4 regions of the Paucibacter sediminis genome follow, and region 1 is predicted to be linked to each of the others. Evidence: predicted binding sites of a transcription regulator. Region 1 holds the regulator's gene; each other region holds the start of a gene.

What was found. The regulator FNR, encoded in region 1, switches genes on or off when oxygen is low (the NO sensors DNR and NnrR bind a similar motif). The targets are predictions, from matches to a motif close to TTGATNNNNATCAA.
Region 2: cobA (uroporphyrinogen-III C-methyltransferase) is a predicted target of FNR. The motif match lies at 1,709-1,722, and genes of this name have one in related genera.
Region 3: PFX98_RS04855 (hemerythrin domain-containing protein) is a predicted target of FNR. The motif match lies at 2,876-2,889, and genes of this name have one in related genera.
Region 4: PFX98_RS19545 (acetyl-CoA hydrolase/transferase C-terminal domain-containing protein) is a predicted target of FNR. The motif match lies at 2,190-2,203, and genes of this name have one in related genera.

Annotation. Positions count from the first base shown of each region.
Region 1 is NZ_CP116346.1:4,881,317-4,886,989, reverse strand. It holds gene ccoG (cytochrome c oxidase accessory protein CcoG) at 1-785, shown strand, start outside; gene PFX98_RS22675 (hypothetical protein) at 817-1,071, shown strand; gene PFX98_RS22670 (hypothetical protein) at 1,187-1,408, shown strand; gene fnr (fumarate/nitrate reduction transcriptional regulator Fnr) at 1,446-2,180, opposite strand; gene hemN (oxygen-independent coproporphyrinogen III oxidase) at 2,360-3,769, shown strand; gene PFX98_RS22655 (sulfite exporter TauE/SafE family protein) at 3,774-4,460, shown strand; gene PFX98_RS22650 (NADP-dependent isocitrate dehydrogenase) at 4,582-5,673, shown strand, end outside.
Region 2 is NZ_CP116346.1:3,690,239-3,695,911, forward strand. It holds gene PFX98_RS17115 (MvdC/MvdD family ATP grasp protein) at 1-487, shown strand, start outside; gene PFX98_RS17120 (YbaY family lipoprotein) at 484-828, shown strand; gene cobA (uroporphyrinogen-III C-methyltransferase) at 823-1,632, opposite strand; gene PFX98_RS17130 (c-type cytochrome) at 1,760-2,116, shown strand; gene PFX98_RS17135 (cytochrome D1 domain-containing protein) at 2,113-3,288, shown strand; gene ahbB (siroheme decarboxylase subunit beta) at 3,285-4,361, shown strand; gene PFX98_RS17145 (Lrp/AsnC family transcriptional regulator) at 4,354-4,860, shown strand; gene ahbB (siroheme decarboxylase subunit beta) at 4,853-5,341, shown strand; gene nirJ (heme d1 biosynthesis radical SAM protein NirJ) at 5,346-5,673, shown strand, end outside.
Region 3 is NZ_CP116346.1:1,057,527-1,063,199, reverse strand. It holds gene PFX98_RS04865 (sensor domain-containing diguanylate cyclase) at 1-1,429, opposite strand, end outside; gene murU (N-acetylmuramate alpha-1-phosphate uridylyltransferase MurU) at 1,493-2,209, opposite strand; gene PFX98_RS04855 (hemerythrin domain-containing protein) at 2,239-2,823, opposite strand; gene tkt (transketolase) at 2,957-5,011, shown strand; gene gap (type I glyceraldehyde-3-phosphate dehydrogenase) at 5,089-5,673, shown strand, end outside.
Region 4 is NZ_CP116346.1:4,222,310-4,227,982, forward strand. It holds gene PFX98_RS19545 (acetyl-CoA hydrolase/transferase C-terminal domain-containing protein) at 22-2,112, opposite strand; gene PFX98_RS19550 (GGDEF domain-containing protein) at 2,286-3,125, shown strand; gene PFX98_RS19555 (delta(1)-pyrroline-2-carboxylate reductase family protein) at 3,138-4,046, shown strand; gene PFX98_RS19560 (hypothetical protein) at 4,081-5,160, shown strand; gene PFX98_RS19565 (lipocalin-like domain-containing protein) at 5,187-5,673, opposite strand, start outside.

The sequences.
Region 1 (5,673 bases):
AATACATGTGCCCCTATGCGCGCTTCCAGAGCGCCATGTTCGACAAGGACACGCTGATCATCAGCTACGACGCCGAGCGCGGCGAGCCGCGCGGCGCGCGCGGGCGCAAGGCGGACCCGAAGCAGCTCGGGCTCGGCGCCTGCATCGACTGCAATCTCTGCGTGCATGTCTGCCCCACCGGCATCGATATCCGCAAGGGCCTGCAATACGAGTGCATCGGCTGCGCCGCCTGTGTCGATGTGTGCAACGGCGTGATGGACAAGATGGGCTATGCGCGCGGCCTGGTGCGCTACGACACCCAGAACGGGCTGTCCCAGCACCTGACGCGCAGCCAACTGCTGGCGCGCATGTTCCGCCCGCGCGTGCTGATCTATACCGCCATCCTTTTCGTCATCAGCGCGGCCCTGATGGCCAGCATCGCGCTGCGCACCACCTTCAAGGTGGACGTGGTGCGCGACCGCGCCTCGCTGGCACGGCAGGTCGAGGACGGCTATGTGGAAAACGTCTACCGCCTGCAGATCATGAATGCCACCGAGCAGGAGCAGCGTTTCACGCTGACGGCCTCCGGCCTGCTGGGCCTGCGCATGCAGCCCGCGGTGGACGTCGTCGCGGTCGGACCCGCCGAGGCGCGCTGGATCTCGGTGGCGCTGCGCGTGCCGCCCGAGGTCGCGGCCAGCGAGGGCGCCGGCGCCCATCCGATCCAGTTCGAGATCCGCCGCCTCGCCAGCCCGGGCACCGACGCCGGCAGTCTGATGGAAAAATCAACCTTTGTGCTGCCGCGTTGAGCGGCGGCCCATTCATCCGAAAGAGCACGCCATGAGCAAGCAGCAAGACCTGACCCCGGCCGACAAGCCCGCCCCCTGGTGGCGCGAACGCATGATGTGGCTGGTGGTGGGCGGCCCGTCGGTGGTGATCGTCGCCTGCATCGCCACGCTGACGCTGGCGATCCGTTTCCCGGATCCGGTGATCGAGACCAAAGCCCGCCTGTCGGCCGACAGTGCGGAAGAGCAGGGCGCGGCCCTGCAGCCCGCCATGAAGGCCCGCAACCATGCGGCGACGGGCGGCCACTGACGCAGCAGACTCACAAGCCGAGGGGGCGCGTATGGGTGAAGCAGGGGACGCAGCAGGGGACGATGCAGGTATTGAGCGCAGGCCAGGTGACCGGCCGGGGCTGGTGCGTTCGGCCATGTTCATCCTCTGGCCGTCCTTCTTCATGGCCGGCGTGACCGTGGCGCTGGTGTTCGCGGTGGTGGACCCCAGCGATCTGAGCTGGTTCGGCGCGGCCCCGATGGCGCTGCCGCGCGCCGCCATCTACACGCTCAGCTTCCTGATCTTCTGGCTGCTCATCAGCGCCGCATCGGCGATGTCACTGTACCTGGCCCAGCAACAAAAAAGCCCGCCTCAGTAGCGGGCCTGGGCGGGCGTTTGAGGCTTTGCGGCCGGGCTCAGCAGGTGGTGCTGTTGACCAGCTTCTGCAGCCCCGGCTGATCCATGATGCGGATCTGGCGCTGCTTCACTTCCAGCAGGCCGTCTTCCTGGAACTTCGAGAAGGTGCGGCTGACCGTCTCCAGCTTCAGGCCCAGATAGCTGCCGATTTCCTCGCGCGTCATGCGCAGCACCAGGGCCGAGGCCGAGAAGCCGCGCGCCTGCAGGCGCTGGGTCAGGTTGAGCAGGAAGGCCGCCAGGCGCTCCTCGGCGCGCATGCTGCCCAAGAGCAGCATCACGCCATGGTCGCGCACGATTTCGCGGCTCATGATCTTGTGGAACTGATGCTGCAGATCGGTGAATTCGCGCGACAGCTCTTCCAGCTGGCTGTAGGGAATCACGCAGACCTGCGAGTCCTCCAGGGCCACGGCGTCGCAGCTGTGGCGGTCATTGCTGATGCCGTCCAGCCCCAGCAACTCGCCGGCCATCTGGAAGCCGGTGACCTGGTCGCGCCCGTCTTCGGACGACACGCAGGTCTTGAAGAAACCGGTGCGCACCGCATAAAGCGACTGGAAGGAGTCCCCGGTACGGAACAGCGTGTCGCCGCGTTCGACATTGCGGCGTGTGGCCACCAGGGCGTCCAGTTGATCCAGGTCACCCTTGGATAGGCCGACGGGCAAGCACAACTCCCGCAGGTTGCAGCTGGAACAAGCTACCTTGAAGGGCTCGATCTTGATGGCGTGGTTGGCATTCATGTGGCGAATTATGGTGGCTGGGCCCGGAGCTGGGGCGGATTCCGCACCCGATGGCGTGCCTGTGTGCATAGAGTTGAACATGATGCTCCTCAAGATTGACGCCATTCTTTCTCTATGCTCGCGCTGCAAGATTGACCCAAGTCAAACGCCCTGTCAACGGGCTTGGCACAGTACGGTCCATGGAACCAAGAGTCGCTGAACCCCTGCCAGGCATCACCGAAGACGTGTTGCGCCGCTTTGACGTTTCCGGGCCGCGCTACACCTCCTACCCGACTGCCGACCGTTTCGTCGAGGCCTTTACCACCACCCAATACCGTCAGGCCCTGCAACAGCGGGCCCAGGGCGGCGTGGTGGGGGGCGGCGCGCCGCTGTCCATCTATGTGCACATCCCCTTTTGCGAGTCGGTCTGCTACTACTGCGCTTGCAACAAGGTCATTACCAAGCACCATGAGAAGGCGGCCGAATACCTGGACGCGCTGGTCACGGAGATGGACCTGACCCTGGCGGATCTCGGACGCACCCAGTCGGTGTCGCAGCTGCATCTGGGTGGCGGTTCACCGACCTTCCTCAGCGATGCGGAGCTGACGCGCCTGATGGACGACATTCGCAGCCGCTTCAAGCTCGCGCCCGGTGCCGAGATCTCGATCGAGGTGGACCCGCGCACCGTCACCAACGAGCGCCTACAGCATCTGCGCGGCCTGGGCTTCAATCGCCTGAGCTTTGGCGTGCAGGACTTCGACCCGGCGGTGCAGAAGGCCGTGCATCGCATGCAGAGCTACGAGAGCGTGGAAGCGCTGATGATCCAGGCGCGTGCCCTGGGCTTCGAATCCACCAATGTGGACCTGATCTACGGCCTGCCGCAGCAGACGCCCGAGTCCTTCGCCCGCACCATCGCCCAGGTGGCGGCACTCAAGCCGGACCGCATCGCGCTGTATGGCTACGCCCATCTGCCGCAGCGCTTCAAGCCGCAGCGCCGCATCGACGCCGCACTGCTGCCGGTGGCGGCCGACAAGCTGCACATGCTGTCGGGCGCGCTCGGCGGCTTTGTCGGGCACGGCTACACCTATATCGGCATGGACCATTTTGCCCTGCCCAACGACAGCCTGGCGGTGGCCAAGCGCCAGGGCCGGTTGCACCGCAACTTCCAGGGCTACAGCACCCAGCCCGATTGCGACCTGATCGGCCTGGGCGTTTCCGCCATCGGCCGCATCGGCGCCACCTACAGCCAGAATGCCAAGACCCTGCCCGAGTACTACGACGCGCTGGCCCATGGCCAGCTGCCGATCGAGCGCGGCCTGGCCCTGTCGCGCGACGACCTGGTGCGGCGCGCCATGATCATGGCGCTGATGTGCCAGGGGCGGGTGGAGTTCGAGTCCATCGAGCTGGCGCATCTGATCAAGGTGCAGGACTACTTCGGCCCCGAGCTGGAGCGCCTGCGCGCCATGGCCGATACCGGCCTGGTGGTGGTGGAGCCCAGCGCGATCCAGGTCACCGCCATGGGCTGGTACTTTGTGCGCGCCGTGGCCATGGTGTTCGATCGCTACCTGAGCGCCGACCAGACGCGCGCCAAGTTTTCGCGCATCATCTGACCCCATGTTGGATCTCGCACTTGCCGGCTCGGCCCTGCTGATGGGCCTGGCCGGCACTCCCCATTGTCTGGCCATGTGTGGCCCGACGGCCGCTGCTTGCGGCAGAGCTGGGCGAGGTGCGGCGGGCGCGTTCCAGCTCGGCCGCATGCTGGGCTATGGGCTTGGCGGCGCCGTGGTGGCGGCCAGTGTGGGCGCGCTGGCCTGGATCGGCAGTGCGGCGGCCTGGCTGCGGCCGCTGTGGCTGCTCGTGCATGCCGCGGCCCTCTTGCTGGGCCTGTACCTGCTGGTGTTTGCCAGGCAGCCGGCCTGGCTGGGTCAGATCGGCCGCCAGGTCAACGTGGCAACGCTCGCCATGCCCGGGGCAGGGCGGGTGGTGCTGTCGGCCCCGGCTCGATCCGGGCTGGTCGGCCTGGCCTGGGTGGCCTGGCCCTGTGGGCTGCTGCAATCGGCCCTGCTGACCGCGGGCCTGGCCAGCGGCGCTGCGGCCGGCGCCCTGGTGATGATGGCCTTTGCAGCCGGCTCCGGAGCGGGCCTGGCGCTGGGCCCCGGCCTGCTGCTGAAAGCCCTGGGTGCGCAAGGCATGGCCTGGGCCGTGCGCCTGGCCGGCCTGGCGCTGATCGCCGCCTCCGGATGGGCCCTGGGTCATGGCGTCTGGTTGCAGGTTGCCGCCCTCTGCGGCCTGCCCAGCTGAGAAACTGATCAAGGCCAAGACTTCTATAAGACTTGGCTCGCCGGCCGGCGCACCTGCCCTAGAATCACCGCTCTAATCGACCACCCCGCGGGCCTCTTTGATGGGCCGATCTGGATACCTCATGACTACTCAGCAACCGACCATCATCTACACCCTGACCGACGAGGCGCCGCTGTTGGCGACCGCGTCCTTCCTGCCCATCGTGCGCGCCTTCACGGCGCCCGCCGGCGTGCATGTCGAGACCAGCGACATCTCCGTCGCCGGCCGCGTCCTGGGCCAGTTCCCCGAAGCCCTGAGCGAGGCGCAGCGCGCGCCCGACCACCTGGCCGAACTTGGCAAGCTGACCTTAAGGCCCGAGGCCAACATCATCAAGCTGCCCAATATCAGCGCCTCGGTCGCGCAGCTGAAGGCCGCCATCAAGGAGCTGCAGGGCAAGGGCTACAAGATCCCCGACTTCCCCGAGAAGCCGCAGACCGACGAGGAAAAGGAGATCCGCGCGCGCTACAACAAGTGCATCGGCTCGGCCGTGAACCCGGTGCTGCGCGAGGGCAACTCGGACCGCCGCGCACCCAAGGCCGTCAAGGAATACGCGCGCAAGAACCCGCACAGCATGGCCGACTGGAGCCAGGCCTCGCGCTCGCATGTCTCGCACATGCATGCCGGCGACTTCTACCACGGCGAGAAGTCCATGACCCTGGACCGCGCGCGCAACGTCAAGATGGAGCTGATCACCAAGAGCGGCAAGACCATCGTCTTGAAGCCCAAGGTGGCGCTGCTGGACCGCGAGGTCATCGACAGCATGTTCATGAGCAAGAAGGCCTTGCTGGATTTCTACGAAAAGGAAATCGAGGACGCGCGCCAGACCGGCGTGATGTTCTCGCTGCACGTCAAGGCCACCATGATGAAGGTCTCGCATCCGATCGTGTTCGGCCACTGCGTAAAGATCTTCTACCGTGAAGCCTTCGAGAAGCACGGCAAGCTGTTCGACGAGTTGGGCATCAATGTCAACAACGGCATGGTCGATCTGTACAACAAGATCGCCACCCTGCCGCAGAGCAAGCAGGACGAGATCAAGCGCGATCTGCACGCCTGCCACGAGCACCGCCCCGAGTTGGCCATGGTCGATTCGGCCAAGGGCATCACCAACTTCCACTCGCCCAACGACATCATCGTCGACGCCTCGATGCCGGCGATGATCCGCAACGGCGGCAAG
Region 2 (5,673 bases), 1.2 Mb from region 1:
GGGCCTGGGTCAGGTGGTGTTCAAGGCCTTCCTGGCCTCCATCGAGGAATGGCGCGAGACCCGGCTGGTGACGGCCGAGGATCTTGGCCGGCTCGACCTGCTGCGGCTGGCGCCGGTGATCTTTCAGCGCTACATCCCCGGCGTGGACCTGCGCATCACCATCGTCGGCCGGCGCCTGTTCACCACCGAGATCGACGCACGCCACACCTCCTACCCGGTGGACATGCGCATGGTGGTGGGCGAGGGGCGGGCGGCCGCGGCCCAGCTGCCGGCCGACATCGAGGCCAAGCTGCTGGCCCTGCAGGATCGCCTGGGCTTGCGCTACGGCGCCGTCGACATGCGCCGCACCGACGACGGGCAATACCTGTTCCTGGAGGTCAACCCGGCCGGACAGTGGCTGTTCGCCGAGCGCCTCAGCGGCCTGCCCATCACCCAGGCGGTGGCCGACCATCTGTGTGAGCTGGACGGGCCGGCCGCGGGGCCATGACCACCAGGCGCATCAGCGGGCAGCTGCTGCTGCCGGCCCAGACCCCGGCCGCGCAAGGCCTGCGCGTGCGCGTCGAGGTGCGCGATGTGTCGTTGCAGGACGTCGCCTCGGTGCTGGTGGCCGCCCAGGTGATGGAGGGCGTCGCGATCGCGCCGGGCCAAGGCCTGGCGTTCGAATTGATGGCCCCCGAGGTGCCGCCGGGCCGCAGCCATGCGCTGCAGGTTCGGGTGGAGCAGGGCGGTGCGTCGGCCCGCCTGCTGCTGCTCAGCACCGTGGCACAGCCGCTGCCGGCCAAGGGCGAGCTCAGCGGCCTCGAGCTGACCCTGACGCCGGCCTCATGACAGGGCTTGCGCCGCCTGCGGCATCAGCCGCTCATGCAGCGCCGCCACCCCGCCGATCAGCAGCAGCGCCGGCGACTGCACGCCCTCGGCGCGCGCCAGCGCCGGCAGCTCGCTGAGGCTGGCGCGCAGGCAGCGCTGGCCGGGCCGGCTGGCGTGGGCAATCAGGGCGGCCGGCGTGTCGGCCGGCAGGCCATGGGCGATCAAGCGCGCGCTGATGATCTCCAGACCCGCCAGGCCCATATAAATCACGACGGTCTGGTGCGGCCGCGCCAGCATCGGCCAGTCGAGCTCGACATCTTGCTCGGCGCCGGCTTGTGCATGGGCACGCAGATGGCCGGTGGCGAACACCACCGCATCGGCATGATCGCGGTGCGTCAGCGGGATGCCGGCGCAGGCCGCGGCGGCCTGCGCGGCGCTGATGCCCGGGATGGTCTGGAAGGGGATGCCGGCCGCGGCCAGGGCCTCGGCCTCCTCGCCGCCGCGGCCGAAGATATAGGGGTCGCCGCCCTTCAGGCGCAGCAGCGCGCGGCCCTCGTCGCGCACCAGGCGGATCATCAGCGCGATGATGGCCTCCTGGCTGAGATGGTGGTGGCCGCTCTGCTTGCCGACATAGACCAGCTCGGCCTCGGGATGCGCCAGCGCCAGCACCGCGGGCGAGACCAGCGCGTCGTACAGCACCAGCCTGGCCTCGGCCAGCGCGCGCGCGGCCTTCAGCGTCAGCAGCTCGGGGTCGCCGGGGCCGGCGCCCACCAGGGTCACGCTGGGGCTGTTGGCGAAGAAGCGGGGCTCGTCCAGTCGACTCATGATGTCTTGCTCCAAGGGCATGGGCCGATTGTGAAAACAGCGGGCCTGCCCCGTCCTTGAACTGGTTCAAGGACAGCTGAGCTACATCAAGCAAGCATTGGCACATCGAATCGAGAGGTGCTGCGTGATGCGTTGCAATCGGAGCTGGTGCTGGGCCTTGGCATGCTTGCCGGCGCTGCTGTGCCTGCTGCCGGGACTGGCCCTGGCGCAGGCGCCGGCCCCCACCCCGACGCCTCAGCGCCAGCAGCAGCTGCTGCGCATGCTGCAGCAGGACTGCGGCTCCTGCCATGGCATGCGCCTCACCGGCGGCCTGGGGCCGCCGATCCATGCGCAGGCCATGCGCGAACTGCCGCGCGACAGCATCGCCGCGGTGATCTACCACGGCCGCCCCGGCACGCCCATGCCACCCTGGAAATCCATGCTCAGCGCCGCGGAGGCCGAGTGGCTGGCCGGCGTGCTGCGGGGAGAGGAAGTCAAACCATGATCAACACACCCAAGTTATGGGCCGGCCTCGCCACGCTCCTGCTGGCGGCCTGTGCGCAGACACCCATCCAGGGCACCGGCGATCTGGGCCTGGTGGTGGAGCGCGCCAGCGGCAGCCTGCAGCTGCTCAACACCAGCACGCGCAGCGCGCTGGGGCGCGTGCAGGGCCTGGGCGATCTCTCGCATGCCTCGCTGGTGTATTCGCGCGATGGCGCCTACGCCTATGTGTTCGGGCGCGATGGCGCGCTCAGCAAGCTGCATCTGCCCAGCCAGCGCGTGGTGGCGCGGGTGCAGCAGAGCGGCAACTCGATCGGCGGCGCGATCTCGCAGGACGGGCGCTGGGTGGTGGCGCAGAACTACCAGCCCGGCGGCATCAAGGTCTTCGATGCGCAGGACCTCAGCCTGGTGGCCGACATCCCGGCCGAGTACGCGCCCGGCAAGCTCTCGCGCGTGGTGGGCCTGGCCGATCTGCCCGGCCAGCGTTTCATCTTCTCGCTCTTCGATGCCGACGAGATCTGGCTGGCCGACCTGAGCCAGCCGCGCGCGCCGCGCATCAGCAAGTTCAGCCACGTGGGCCACCAGCCCTATGACGCCCTCGTCACCCCGGATGGCCGCCACTACATTGCCGGCCTGTTCGGCGAGGACGGCCTGGCCATGATCGACCTCTGGGCCGCCGAGCCCAAGGTGCAGCGCATCCTGCCGGGCTATGGGCGCGGCCAGCAGCCGCTGCCGGTGTTCAAGATGCCGCATCTGCGCGGCTGGGCGGTGGCCGGGCGCCTGGCCTATCTGCCTGCCATCGGCCGCCACGAGGTGCTGGTGGTGGACACGCAGAGCTGGGCCGAAGTGGCGCGCATCCCGGTGGCCGGCCAGCCGGTGTTCGTGATGGCGCAGCCCGACGGGCGCCAGGTCTGGGTCAACTTCGCCGTGCCCGATTACGACCAGGTGCAGGTCATCGATACGCAGAGCCAGCGCGTCGTGCATGCCTTCAAGCCCGGCAAGGCGGTGCTGCACATGGAGTTCACGCCGCGCGGCGAGGCGGTGTGGATCTCGGCGCGCGACAGCGACCAGATCAGCGTCATCGACACGCGCAGCTTCGCCACCCTCGCCACGCTGCCGGCGCAGGCGCCCAGCGGCATCTTCTTCACCAGCCGCGCGCAGCGCATCGGACTATGAGCAGCCTGGACGACACCGCGCTGGACAGCCGCCTGCTGAACGACTGGCAGCAGCGCTTCCCGCTCGAACCCAGGCCCTACGAGGCGCTGGCCCAGAGCCTGGGCTGCAGCGGCGAGGATGAGGTGCTGGCCAGGCTGCGGCGGCTGCAGGCGGGCGGCAGCATCTCGCGCATCGGCGGTATCTGGAACCCCGGCGCCGGCGGCGCCGCGCTGCTGTGTGCGATGGCGGTGCCGCCGCAGCGCCTGGACGCGGTGGCGGCGCTGGTGAGCGCGCATCCGGGCGTGAACCACAACTACGAGCGCGAGCATGCCTACAACCTCTGGTTCGTGCTCACCGGCCACGACGGCGAGGCGCTGGAGCAGGCCCTGCAGGAGCTGGAGCGCCGCAGCGGCCTGCATGTGCTGCGCCTGCCCATGCAGCGCGCCTACCGCATCAATCTGGGCTTCGACCTGCAGCGGTCGGACCGGGGCGCTTGTGCCGGGCGCGCCGAAGGCGCTTGCCCTGTGGAGCGTGCCGCCGAGGGCGTCACGCGCAGCCGCGCCGTGCCGGTGGCGCGTGCCGACATGGGCTTGGCCGCCCTGGTGGAAGACGGCCTGCCGCTGCTGCAGCGCCCCTATGCGGCCTGGGCCGAGGCGCTGGGCTGGCGCGAGGACGAGGTGCTGGCGCGCCTGGCGCAATGGCTGGCGCAGGGCAGCTTGCGCCGCTTCGGCGTGGTGGTGCGCCACCACGAGCTGGGCTTTGCCGCCAATGCCATGTGCGTGTTCGACGTCGCCGACGAGGCGGTGGACGAGCGCGCCGCCCTGCTGGCCCGCCAGCCCGGCGTGACGCTGTGCTACCGCCGCGCGCGCGGCCCCGGCTGGCCCTACAACCTGTACTGCATGCTGCATGGCCGCGAGCGCGACGAGGTGCTGCACTGGCTGGCCAGCGCGCGCGCCAACGCGGGCCTGGAGAACTGCAGCCAGGCCGTGCTGTTCAGCCGCCGGCGCTTCAAGCAATGCGGCGCGCGCTATTTCCGCTCCGCCGCCGCCGGGCAGGGCAGCGGCATCTTGGAGGCGAATTTTTCTCATGCATGAACCCGACGACACCCCGCCGCTGCCGACGCACCTGGATGCGCTGGACGCGGCCCTGATCAACCGCCTGCAGATCGATCTGCCGCTGCTGCCGCGGCCCTTTGCCGCGCTGGCCGAGGAACTGGGCTGCGGCGAGACGCAGCTGATCGCGCGCCTGCAGCGCCTGCTGGCGCAGGGCACGCTGAGCCGCTTCGGCCCGATGTTCCAGATCGAGCGTGCCGGCGGCCGCTTCGTGCTGGCCGCCATCGCCGTGCCCGAGGCGCGCTATGCGGAGGTGGCCGCGCTGGTGAACGCCATGCCCGAGGTGGCGCACAACTACCGGCGCGAGCATGCGCTGAACATGTGGTTCGTGCTGGCCACCGAGAACCCCGCCGAGATCGCCGCGGTGTGCGCGCGCATCGAGGCCGCCACCGGCCTGCCGGTGCTGGCCTTTCCCAAGGAGCGCGAGTACCACGTGGGCCTTTATCTGGAAGCCCGTGCCGAGGAGGGCTCGCATGTCTGAACAGCCGCTGAGCCGCATCGAGCGCCAGCTCATCGCCGCCACCCAGCATGGCCTGCCCCTGCTGGAGCGCCCCTTCGAGGCGGTGGGCGCGGTGGTGGGCCTGAGCGAGGACGAGGTGATCGCGCAGCTGGCGCAGATGCGCGCGCGCGGCCTGATACGCCGCATCGCCGCCGTGCCCAACCATTACCGCCTGGGCTATGTGGCCAATGGCATGACGGTCTGGGATGTCGACGATGCGCAGGTGGACGAGCTGGGTGCGCGCATCGCCGCCCAGCCCGGCGTGAGCCATTGCTACCGCCGCCCGCGCCATCTGCCGGCCTGGCCCTACAACCTCTTCGCCATGCTGCATGGCCGCAGCCGCGCCGAGGTGGCGCAGCAGGCCGAGGCGCTGCGCGCCCTGCTGGGCCCGGCCTGCCGCGGCAGCGACATCCTCTACAGCACGGCGATCCTGAAGAAGACCGGTCTGCGCATCAAGGAATAGCCTCATGCTAAGAATCAGCCAATACCTGCGTGAAGTGGCCCAGGCCGAGCGCGACGGCGTGTATCCAGTGGTCGCAAGGAAAGGAACTTCGACCGGGCCCCTCGGCCCGGTCGTGATCTGGAACCTGACGCGCCGCTGCAACCTCACCTGCAAGCATTGCTATGCGCTCTCGGCCGATCACGACTATCCCGGCGAGCTCAGCTTTGCCGAGGTCGAGACGGTGATGCAGGACCTGCGCGCCCATGGCGTGCCGGTGCTCATCCTCTCCGGTGGCGAGCCGCTGCTGCGCCCCGACCTGTTCGAGATCGCCGCGCGCGCGCAGGCGCTGGGCT
Region 3 (5,673 bases), 1.5 Mb from region 1:
GCCCCTGCGACTTGGCCTGGTAGAGCGCCAGGTCGGCCTGGGCCAGCCATTGCGAGGCCGAGCTGCCGCGGTAGGGCACGCCGCTGACCATGCCGATCGAGAGCGTCAGCAGGCCACCGCCTAGCGGCGAGAGTTCATGCGCCAGGGCCAGGCCGGCCAGCAGCTCGCGGCAGCGCGTGGCCACCGCCCGCGCGCCCTCGGTATCGGTCTGCGCCAGCAGCAGCACGAATTCCTCGCCGCCATAACGCGCCACCAGATCGGCCGGGCGATTGGCGCTGTTGCGCAGCACCGAGGCCACCGCCACCAGCGCATCGTCGCCGGCCTGGTGGCCGTAATGGTCGTTGTAGAGCTTGAAGTAGTCCACGTCGACCAGCAGCAGCGACAGCGGCGCGCCGGTGCGCAGGCCGCGCCGCCATTCGTCCTCCAGGCGCTGCATCAGCAGGCGGCGGTTCGCCAGCTCGGTGAGGGCATCGGTGGTGGACAGGCGCAGCAGCTGCTCGTTGGCATGCTGCAGCTCGATCTCGAAGCGCTTGCGCTCGGTGAGGTCGCTGATCACCGCCACGAACAGCTGCTCGGCCTCGCTGCGCACCTCGGAGACCGAGAGCTGCACCGTGAGCGGCCGGCCGCTCTTGTGCAGGGCGTTGAACTCGCGCGCGCGGCCCATCAACTGGCCGCCCTGGCCCTGGCGGAAGCGCAGCAGGTAGTGGCCATGGGTGCTGCGCTCGGGTTCGTCCATCAGCATCGCCACGTCCTGGCCCAGCATCTCGTCCAGCTCGTAGCCGAACAGGCGCAGCGCCGCCGGGTTGGCGCTGCGCATGCGCCCCTCGGCATCGGTGGTGACGATGGCCACGCCGGCGGTGCTGATGATGGCCCGCAGCTGGGCCTGGCTGGTCTGCAGGGCCTGCTGGGTGCGCACCAGCTCGGTGACGTCGGCGCGTATGCCGATGGTGCCGCCCGAGGCGGTCTTGCGTTCGTAGATGCGCACCCAGCGATTGCCGGGCAGCTCCTGCAGCCAGGGCTCGCCCGGCGCGCGGTGCATCTGCATGCGCTCGGCCAGCCAGGCTTCCTCCTGGCCGATCGCCGGCGTCACCTCGCCGGCGGCGATGATGCCGCGCAGCAAGTCCTCGTAGCGCATGCCGGGCCGCCAATGCGGCGCGCTGGCCGGGTAGAGGCGCGCAAAGGCCTGGTTGTAGATCAGCAGGCGGTCGTCGGCGTCGAACATCGAGTAGGCCTCGCTGAGCGTCTCGATGCCTTCGATCAGCTCGGCGCGCTCGGCCCGGGCGGTGCGTGCGAGCGCCTCGCATTGACGCTGGGCATCGCGGGCGCGCCGCCAGCCATGGGCCAGCCAGCCCAGCGCCAGCAGCAGCGCCAGCAGCAGCCCCCAGGCCAGGCTGGCGGGCAGGTCGGCGGGGGTTACGGCGGGCGTCATGGCGGGTGCGCAGTGCGCACCGATTCTCGCCCTCGCCCCGCCGGCCCGGCCCCGGGCTAGACCCTAGCGCGTCACTGCATTCAGTGACGCGAGGCGCTCGGGCGTGCCCACGTCCTCCCAGGCCTGGGTGTAGAGCTCGGCGCTGATGCGGCGTGCGGCGATGCCCATTTCCAGGCAGGGGCGCAGCGCGGCATGTTCGCCGACGCGCACGCCCTCGAACAGGGCACGCTTGAACAGGCCCACGCAGGACCAGGTGTAGCGCGGCCCGCTGGCGTTGGGCGTGCTGGCCGCGCTGGTGGCCAGGCCCTCGGCGTCGATGCCGAAATCGCCGCCGGGCTTGTGCGGCCGGTTCGGCACCATCCACAGATGGGCCAGCATGTCGCTGCGCGCAAACGCCTCGGCGCGCGCCGCCGAGGCGCGGAAGTCCGGCAGGTGCACATCGGCCGAGGCGACCCAGAAGCTCTCGTCGCCATCGGCGCACAGCAGCGGCAGGGCCTTGGCAATGCCGCCGGCGGTCTCGAGCGCACCACCATGGTCGCGCGCCTCGTTGCTGTAATGCAGGCGCAGGCCCCAGCGGCTGCCGTCGCCCAGCTGCTGCGGGAACTGCTCGGCCAGCCAGGCGGTGTTGATGACGATGTCGCGCACGCCGGCGGCCGCCAGGGCCTCGATATGCCAGACGATCAGCAGCTTGCCGGCGACCTGCAGGAGTGGCTTGGGTTGGTGGTCGGTGAGCGGCCGCATGCGCTCGCCGCGCCCGGCCGCGAGGATGATGGCTCGCATGGGCCGGGAGTGTAGTGAGATGCGGCTCGCTAGAGCGCCGGCCCCAGCCCGATCGGCGCCGGCACGGCCGCCAGCACCTTCTGGAACAGGGCCTGGTATTCCTCGGCCGCGGCATGGCCGGTGAGCGGGTCCTGGTTGGCGGCGAAGGCCTCGTCGAGGTCGGCCCAGTCGGCCGGGCTGAGCATCTTGACCGCCAGCGGCAGGATCTCGCGCTCCTCGGTTTCCATATGCCTGAGATAGGCCGTCACATAGCGCTGCGCCATCTCCTCGAAGGCGTCGCGGCGCGCCTCGCCCATCATCTCGAAGGCCAGCAGCGCATGCTCGAGCTCGCGGATGGCGCGCTCGCCGCGGCCATGGTCCTGGTCCAGCTGGTCCAGCACCTCGCGGATTTCCGGGGCGCGTGCGCGCAGCTTGGGAAACAGCAGCTCGCTCTCCTTGGGGTGGTGCAGGCGCTCGGGGAATTCGTCCACATAGAACAGCATCGCGCGCAGGGCGTGGAAGTCCGGCAGGCTGTTGTGGCGGCGGTGCTCGGCCAGCAGCAGCGGGATGGAGCGCAGCATCGCGGCGAGGGCGCGGTGCTCGTCGCGGATCACGGTGAGGGTCAGGGCTTGCATGGTCTTGTCTCCGTTCTATGCCAGAGGTTGAAGCCTAGCGGGCCGTGACGCATTGCTCTGGATCAAGATTGGCGCCGCCGCGGACGCACGTAAAATGCCGGGTTTTCCCCCGCAACTCCATCCCGCACACACCATGGCCGATACCGCTGCCCGCAACACCACCCTGATGGCCAACGCCATTCGCGCATTGGCCATGGACGCCGTGCAGCAGGCCAATTCCGGCCACCCGGGCGCCCCCATGGGCATGGCCGAGATCGCGGTGGCGCTGTGGAACCGCCACCTGCGCCACAACCCGGCCAATCCGCAATGGGCCGACCGCGACCGCTTCGTGCTCTCCAACGGCCATGGCTCGATGCTGATCTATGCGCTGCTGCACCTGACCGGCTACGCGCTGCCGATCGAGGAGCTGAAGGCCTTCCGCCAGCTGCACAGCAAGACCCCGGGCCACCCCGAGGTGGGCATCACCCCCGGCGTCGAGACCACCACCGGCCCGCTGGGCCAGGGCATCACCAATGCCGTGGGTCTGGCCCTGGCCGAGAAGATGCTGGCCAAGGAATTCAACCGTGAAGGCCACGACATCGTCGGCCACCACACCTACGCCTTCCTGGGCGACGGCTGCCTGATGGAGGGTATCAGCCACGAGGCCTGCGCCCTGGCCGGCGCCTGGAAGCTCAACAAGCTGATCGCGATCTACGACGACAACGGCATCTCGATCGATGGCCAGGTCGCGCCCTGGTTCATCGACAACACCGCCCAGCGTTTCGAGGCCTATGGCTGGAACGTGATCGGCCCGGTGGACGGCCACGATGTGGAGTCGGTCGACACCGCCATCAGCCTGGCCAAGATGAGCACGGACATGCCGACGCTGATCATCGCCAAGACCACCATCGGCAAGGGCTCCCCGAACCGCGCCGGCACCGCCAAGGCGCACGGCGAGGCCCTGGGTGGCGAGGAGATCAAGCTCACCCGCGAGGCGCTGGGCTGGGCCCATGAGCCCTTCGTGATCCCGCAGGAGGTGTATGCCGACTGGGATGCCAAGGCCACCGGCGCCACGCTGGAGGCCGCCTGGGACGAGCGTTTCGACGCCTATGCCACGGCCCACCCCGAGCTGGCCGCCGAGTTCCAGCGCCGCATGGCCGGCGTGCTGCCCGCCAACTTCGCGCAGACCGCGGTGGATGCGGTGATCGCCGCCCATGGCAAGGCCGAGACCGTGGCCAGCCGCAAGGCCAGCCAGCTGGCGCTGGAGGCCTTCACCGCCGCCGTGCCCGAGCTGCTGGGCGGCTCGGCCGACCTGACCGGCTCCAACCTCACCAACACCAAGAGCACCCCGGCCTTCCGCCTGGAGGCCGATGGTTCCTCGAACGGCGGCCGCCACATCAACTACGGCGTGCGCGAGTTCGGCATGGCCGCCATCATGAACGGCGTGGCCCTGCATGGCGGCTACATCCCCTACGGCGGCACCTTCCTGACCTTCAGCGACTACAGCCGCAATGCCATCCGCATGGCCGCGCTGATGAAGCAGCGCGTCATCCATGTGTTCACGCACGACTCCATCGGTCTGGGCGAAGACGGCCCGACCCACCAGTCGATCGAGCATGTGGCCTCGCTGCGCCTGATCCCGGGCCTGGACGTCTGGCGCCCCGCCGACACCACCGAGACCGTGGTGGCCTGGACCATGGCGATCGGCAATGCCCAGCGCCCCAGCGTGCTGGCGCTGTCGCGTCAGAACCTGCCCTATGCGCCCAAGACCGCGGTGGACGACATCGCCAAGGGCGGCTATGTGCTGGCCGAGCCCAAGGAAGTGGGCGTGAAGGGCAAGGCCCGCGCCGTCATCATCGCCACCGGCTCCGAGGTGCAGCTGGCCCTGCGTGCGCAGGAGCTGCTGGCGCTGGACGGCATCGGCGTGCGCGTGGTCTCGATGCCCTCGACGAATGTGTTCGACCGCCAGGACGCCGCCTACAAGAAGGCCGTGCTGCCCGCCGGTCTGCCGCGCATCGCGGTGGAAATGGGCGTCACCGACGGCTGGTGGAAGTACGGCTGTGCCGCCGTGGTGGGCATCGACACCTACGGCGAATCGGCGCCGGCGCCGGTGCTGTTCAAGCACTTCGGGTTCAGCGCGGAAAACGTGGTGGACACCGTCAAGGTGGCGCTGGGCGTGGCCAAGCTGAAGGTCAAGAAGAGCAAGTGATATGACGGGGGTGCCAGCGGCACCCCTTTTGCATAGGTTCGACGGTTTTTGTTTTCTTTTCTCTCAAGGAGACTCACGTGACGATCAAGATCGGTATCAACGGCTTCGGCCGCATCGGCCGCATGGTGTTCCGCGCTGCCATCGCCAACTTCAAGGAAATCGAAGTGGTCGGCATCAACGACCTGCTCGAGCCCGACTACCTGGCCTACATGCTCAAGTACGACAGCGTGCACGGCAAGTTCGAGGGTGAGGTCTCGGTCGAGGGCAACACCCTGGTGGTGAACGGCAAGCAGATCCGCCTGACGCAGGAGCGCGATCCCTCCAACCTGAAGTGGAACGAGGTCGGCGCTGACATCGTGGTCGAGGCTACCGGCCTGTTCCTGGACAAGGCCGGTGCCGAGAAGCACCTGGCCGCGGGCGCCAAGAAGGTGGTGATGTCGGCTCCCTCCAAGGACGACACCCCGATGTTCGTGTTCGGCGTGAACGACAAGAGCTACGCCGGCCAGGCCATCATCTCCAACGCCTCGTGCACCACCAACTGCCTGGCCCCCGTGGCCAAGGTGCTGAACGACAAGTGGGGCATCAAGCGCGGCCTGATGACCACCGTGCACGCCGCCACCGCCACCCAGAAGACCGTGGACGGCCCCAGCAACAAGGACTGG
Region 4 (5,673 bases), 660 kb from region 1:
CGGCACCAGCAGCGCCCCTCGTCACAAATTCGCCGCAAACAGCCTGCGAATGAACAGATCCTTGAAGCTCGATGCCTGGTCCAGCCCCAGCCGCTCCAGGTAGGCGGGCGGCACCGGCCGCTCGCCTGTGAGGCTCTTGAGAATCATCGGCAACAGCTGTAGCGGATGCTGGCTGGCATGCTTGAGCTTCTTGAGCGCGCGCACGATGGTGATCTCGTCCTCGCTGAGATCGGTGCCGAAGGGGAAGTCGGGCAGCACGCCCTCGTTGCGCCAGGGTCGCAGCTTCTCGCGCAGCATCTCGGGCCGGTTGTTGCGGTAGCGCTCGGGCAGCTGGTAGTCGGCCTCCAGCTTGCCATGCGCCTTGGCCTCGGCGATGAGTTGGTCCTGGAAGCGCGAGTCGGCGATTGCCAGCAGGCGTTTCACGATCTCGCCATCGGTCTGGCCGCGCAGATCGGCCACGCCGTACTCGGTGATGGCGATGTCGCGCAGATGGCGCGGGATGGTGATGTTGCCGTAGCTCCAGACGATCGAGCTGGTGAGGCCATGCTGGTTCTCATGCGTGGCACGCAGCATCAGGATGGAACGCGCATCCGGCAGCGCATGGCCCATCGCGACGAAGTTGTACTGGCCGCCCACGCCCGACACCATCTGGCCCGAGTCCAGCCCGTCCGACGAGGCCGCGCCCAAGAGGGTCAGCTTCATGGTGGTGTTGAAGAGGCGCGCATCGCGGCGCTGGGCACGCTTGAGGCGCTCGCAGCCCAGCGCATCGCCATAGAGCTGGTTGATGTAGGCGATGCGGGTCATCGAGATGCGCTCGCGCTGCGCCTCGGGCAGCTCGCGCAGGCGCTGATAAAAGTCGCGCGGGCCCAGGAAGAAGCCGCCATGCATGATGGTGGCATGCAGCCAGCGTTCGCCCAGCGCCGCGGCAACGCGGCCGTCGTCCAGCGCCGTGCCCGCCGGCACGCGGCCGGGCTGCAGCGCGCCGAGTTGCTCCAGGTAGGCGATATCTGGCGCCGTTAGCTCTGCGGCGATGCGGCCGCGCTCGGCCAGCGCCCGCAGCACCGCCAGGTCGGGGCGCGTGCCCACGCGGCCGGCGTTGGCCAGCTCCTGCAGGTCGGCGTCGTCGTAGACCTCGCGGCGTATCAGGCCGGCGTCGATCAGGCGCATGAAGCCGTTGACGAACATTTCCGAGCAGCCGTAGAGGCCCTGGGCAAAGCCGCCCAGCTCGCGACCCGCCAGCCCCTCGGCGCCGTCGGCGCAAAGCGCGCCGAGGATGCTGCGATAGGCCTCGGGCTGGCGGTCACGCACGATCAGGCCCTGCGCCACCGCGTCGCCCAGCGAGCCGATGCCGATCTGCAGCGTGCCGCCGTCCAGTACCAGGCTGGAGGCATGCAGGCCGATGGCGTAGTCGGCCCAGCTGATGGAGGCATTCGGCGGGCCGAACAGTTCATGGTTGGCCGCGGGGCAGCGCAGCAGCAGGTCCACCCGATCGAGCGGCCACAGCGCCGTGCCGGCCATGAAGGGCAGGCGCTCGTTCACCACCGCCACCTTCAGCAGCGGCCGGCCGGCGGCCGCCATGCGCTCGATCAGCTCCTGGGTCACGTCGGGGTTGCAGGACATCGAGAGCTGCAGCCCGCCGGCGGCGTTCTCGCGCAGCGCCACCGCCTGGGCGATCACGTTCACGCCCTGGGCCATCATGTCGCGCGCCACGAAGCTGTAGTTGGTGCAGACGAAGCCCTGCTGTGACGCGTCGTTGTTGAGGTAGTCACCGGTCTTGAAGAAGAACTCGTGCACCTCGATGTTCGGCGGCAGGGCCTGGGCGCGCGCCGCCTTCACATAGTCGAGGTCGGGGTAGTCGCCGAACACGCGCTCCAGCAGGGGCCCCAGGAAATGCTGCTCCAGCTCCGACTTGCCCACCGGCCGTTCCAGCGAGAGCGCGGTGAAGATCTTGAGCCGCCGCGCCGGTGTGGCAGCGATGCGACGATAGAGCGCGTTGACCCAGGGGTTGGGCTTGCCCAGGCCCAGCGGGATCGCCAGCACGATCTCGCCCGGGATGCGTTCCAGCACCGCGTCCACCGCGGCCTCCAGCTCGGTCAGCGTCTGCATGTCCATTTCATGTCTCCTGCTTGGTTCTTCTGCCTACTTCTTGTGCCTATAAGGCAGTGTCGGCGCAGTCGGCCCGGCCGGACTTGATTTTGGCCAAGTCAAGCGCGCGCACCGCGGCCCCCGGGGCCCATCCCCCATTCCGGGGACGCGCGTCGCCAGCCCGGGCAAGCTGTGCTGCAATGGCTGCGCGGTCCACCCACTTTCCCTTCATGCTGTTCAACGAGATCGACACGCCACGCTGGCTGCCCCTGCTGGGGCAATGGATCCAGCGCTTGGGCCTGCTGCGCACCTGGGCGCTGCTGTGCGCCGGCGCGCTGCTGCTGTGCCTGGGGCTGGCCGGCCTGCTGCTGGCGGGGCCGACCGGCCACCTCACCGCCGCCCTGGTGGCCAGCGGCATGGCGGCGGCCTGCGCCGCGTTGTGCGGCTACCTGCTGCTGCGCCTGGTCCAGCATATCGACAGCACGCAACGCGGGGTGCTGCGCCACGCCACCGAAGACCCGCTCACCGGCACGCTGAACCGCCGCTACTTCCTCGAACTGGTGGAGCGCGAATGGTCGCGGGCGCGCCGCTACGACATGTCTTGCGCGCTGCTGCTGATGGATGTGGACCATTTCAAGCGCGTCAACGAACGCTTCGGCCACCGCTGCGGCGACCAGGTGCTGCGCGAGATCGCCGCGGCCAGCGTCGAAACCCTGCGCCACGCCGACGTGCTGGCGCGTTTCGGCGGCGAGGAGTTCATCGTGTTCCTGCCGCACACCGACCCGCTCGGCGCGCTGGACGTGGCCGAGCGCATGCGCGAGCGCGTGGAGGCGCTGCAGCTGGCCTGGAACGGCGCAGAGCTGCGCGTCAGCGTCAGCCTGGGCGTGGCGGCGCTGCATCCCGAGCACCTGACGCTGGATCAGCTGATCCACGACGCCGACGATGCGCTGGCTGTGGCAAAGTCCGCGGGCCGCAATTGCGTGCGCGCTGGCGCCGGGCTGCTGCCCGGCAAGCCCAGCATGATGAACAACAACAACTGACGCCCATTCCCCATGCAGATGCTTGACGCCGCGGCCACCGCGGCCCGCTTGCCCTATGCCCGCCTGATGCCCGCCGTGGCCCAGGCCATGCTGGACCTGCGCGCCGGCCGCATCCACAGCTGCCCGCGCGCCGTGCTGCCGCTGCCCGAGGGCGGCAGCTACCTGGCCATGCCCTGCACCGATGCGCAATACGCGATCAGCAAGCTGGTCTCGGTGACGCCGGCCAACCAGGCCCTGGGCCTGCCTACCATCCAGGGCCTGGTGCTGGCAAGCGATGCCCGCAACGGCAGCCCGCTGGCCCTGCTGCATGGCGGCACGGTGACGGCGCGCCGCACCGCCGCGGTGAGCCTGCTGGGCATCGAACGCCTGCTCGGCCGCGCCCCGCAAGACCTGACCCTGGTGGGCACGGGCGGCCAGGCCTGGTCGCATGCGCTGGCGCTGCTGGAGGTCTGGCCGGGCCTGCGCCTGCGCATCAAGGGGCGCAGCGCGGCGCCCGGCTTCGTGCAGCGGCTGGCCGCACAGGGCCTGACGGCCTGCGTCTGGCAGGAGGGCGACGGCTATGGCGATTGCGCGCTCGCCGCCACCACCTCGCTGAGCGCGGTGCTGCCCGAGGATCTGGCACCCGAGACCCTGATCGTCGGCATCGGCAGCTTCCGCCCCGACATGGCCGAGCTGCCCGCCACCCAGGTGCGGGCGCGCCAGCTCTTCGTGGACGATCCCGAGGGCGCCCGGCACGAGGCCGGCGACCTGCTGCAGGCCGGCGTGGACTGGTCGCGCGTGCATGGCCTGGCCGAGCTGCTCGCGGGCGAGGTGAGGGCGCAGGGGCCCTTGCTCTACAAGACCGTGGGCCAGGCCGCCTGGGACATGGCGGCGGTGCGCTGCGCGCTTTCGGATTTCTGTGGCACTACGCTTGGGCGTTAGTATTCGTTGCAGTTGCTACTGCCAGCTGCCTCAAATGTCGAACCTCATCTCTGATATGAATGTAGGTCGCTTGCTGGCCATATTTGCCTTGTTGATCAATCAGTCGGTGTATGCGCTTGCTGGAGAATGCCTCGAGCGAACCTGGGAAGGCACTGTGGGCGGTCTTCCGGTGACGATGCGCTTTGAGACCATTTACCCAGACGACAAGCTGGCCGGAAGGTACTACTACAGTGAAAACGTCAATGATCTGCTACTGATGCCTTTGGGCGAGCAATCTGGACGTTGGGCGGAAATCGACCCGATGGGCAGGCAGACAGGAGTGTTGACACTGAGCTGCACCGAAGCCCGCCTCAGTGGCGAATGGAAGTCCGGAGATGGGAGACGACGTTTACCCGTGCTCGCACGCGCGCGCGCGGGGCTGGACTATCAGGCCCGACGCATGGCTGCCTTGCGATGGTCTGTACTTGCGGTTCCTGAGCCTAACGGCGAAGGCCGCGACTTGCTTCAGCCTTTCGGTCTTGAAGCGCTTGGGGTAACAGGCTTGCGCTTGCATGGCCATTCCGTTGGGGTGCGAACGATCAATGCCAAGCTGATGGCAGAGTTTCGAGATGCAGTCCAAGTTGCTTTGGAATGCCGGACCACAGGAAGGCTCACACAAGGCGAAGGCCATACCTACGAAAACCGCAGAACCTGGTCTGTAGAAACAAGAAATCGAGGGTTTGTTGTCGTCGTTCAGACCAGCAGCGACTTCTGCGGCCAAGCACATCCCTACCTGGATGTTGAGCACACGGTCTTCGAGGCGTCTAGAGGTGAGATTGTTCGGATGGCTGATTGGCTGTCGGAGCCCTATCAAGACGAGCTTGGCCCGAAATCTGAACTAGGGAAGTTATTGCACGGCCTGTACAGGCATGGCGGGGATGCGAGCTGCTTTGAAGAGATTGCTTTCACGACGAGCGATATGTGGCCCAGTGAGAGCGGGTTGCACTTCCGGACTATTGCGCCCTATGAAAGCCGACGTTGCATCGAGACTTTTCTGCTCCCATTCGATTCAGTGTGGCCCTACCTTTCATCTATCGGCAAGGTAGCCTCCAAGGCTTTTGTAGTTCAGCACTAGCACCGCCCAGGCGGTGCGACATTGAGTCAGGGCAGACTCATGCGGCCGCTGTAGCCCGTCATCTCCAGATAGCCCAGGCCCAGTTCGCGGCCCTGGGCATCGGCCAGGCGCGCCGCGCCCTCCCAATAGAGCATGCCGGTGCTGCGGCGCGCGTCCACCTCTTGGGCGTCGAACAGCGCGCGCAGGCTCAGGCGGCCCAGCGGCGTCTGCAGGGCCCATTCCACCGGGTACTCGGCCTGCGAGACGGCGCTGCGCCAGCGCCGCCCGGGCTGGAAGCCGAGCTCCGCGGCGGGCAGCTCGCTGTGGCTGCCGTCGGCGCGCCGCCAGCTGCCGCCGGCCCAGAGCCGGCTGCCATCGGCGCGGCGCAGCTGGAACAGGGTGAGCGCGCCGCCATCGTGCAGATTGATGCCCAGCCAGTCCCAGCCCACCGCGGCGTCCGCGCCGCTGCCCAGCAGGGCATCGCTCCACTCATGGTCCAGCCAGGCACGGCCGCGCACGCGCAGCGCGCGGCCG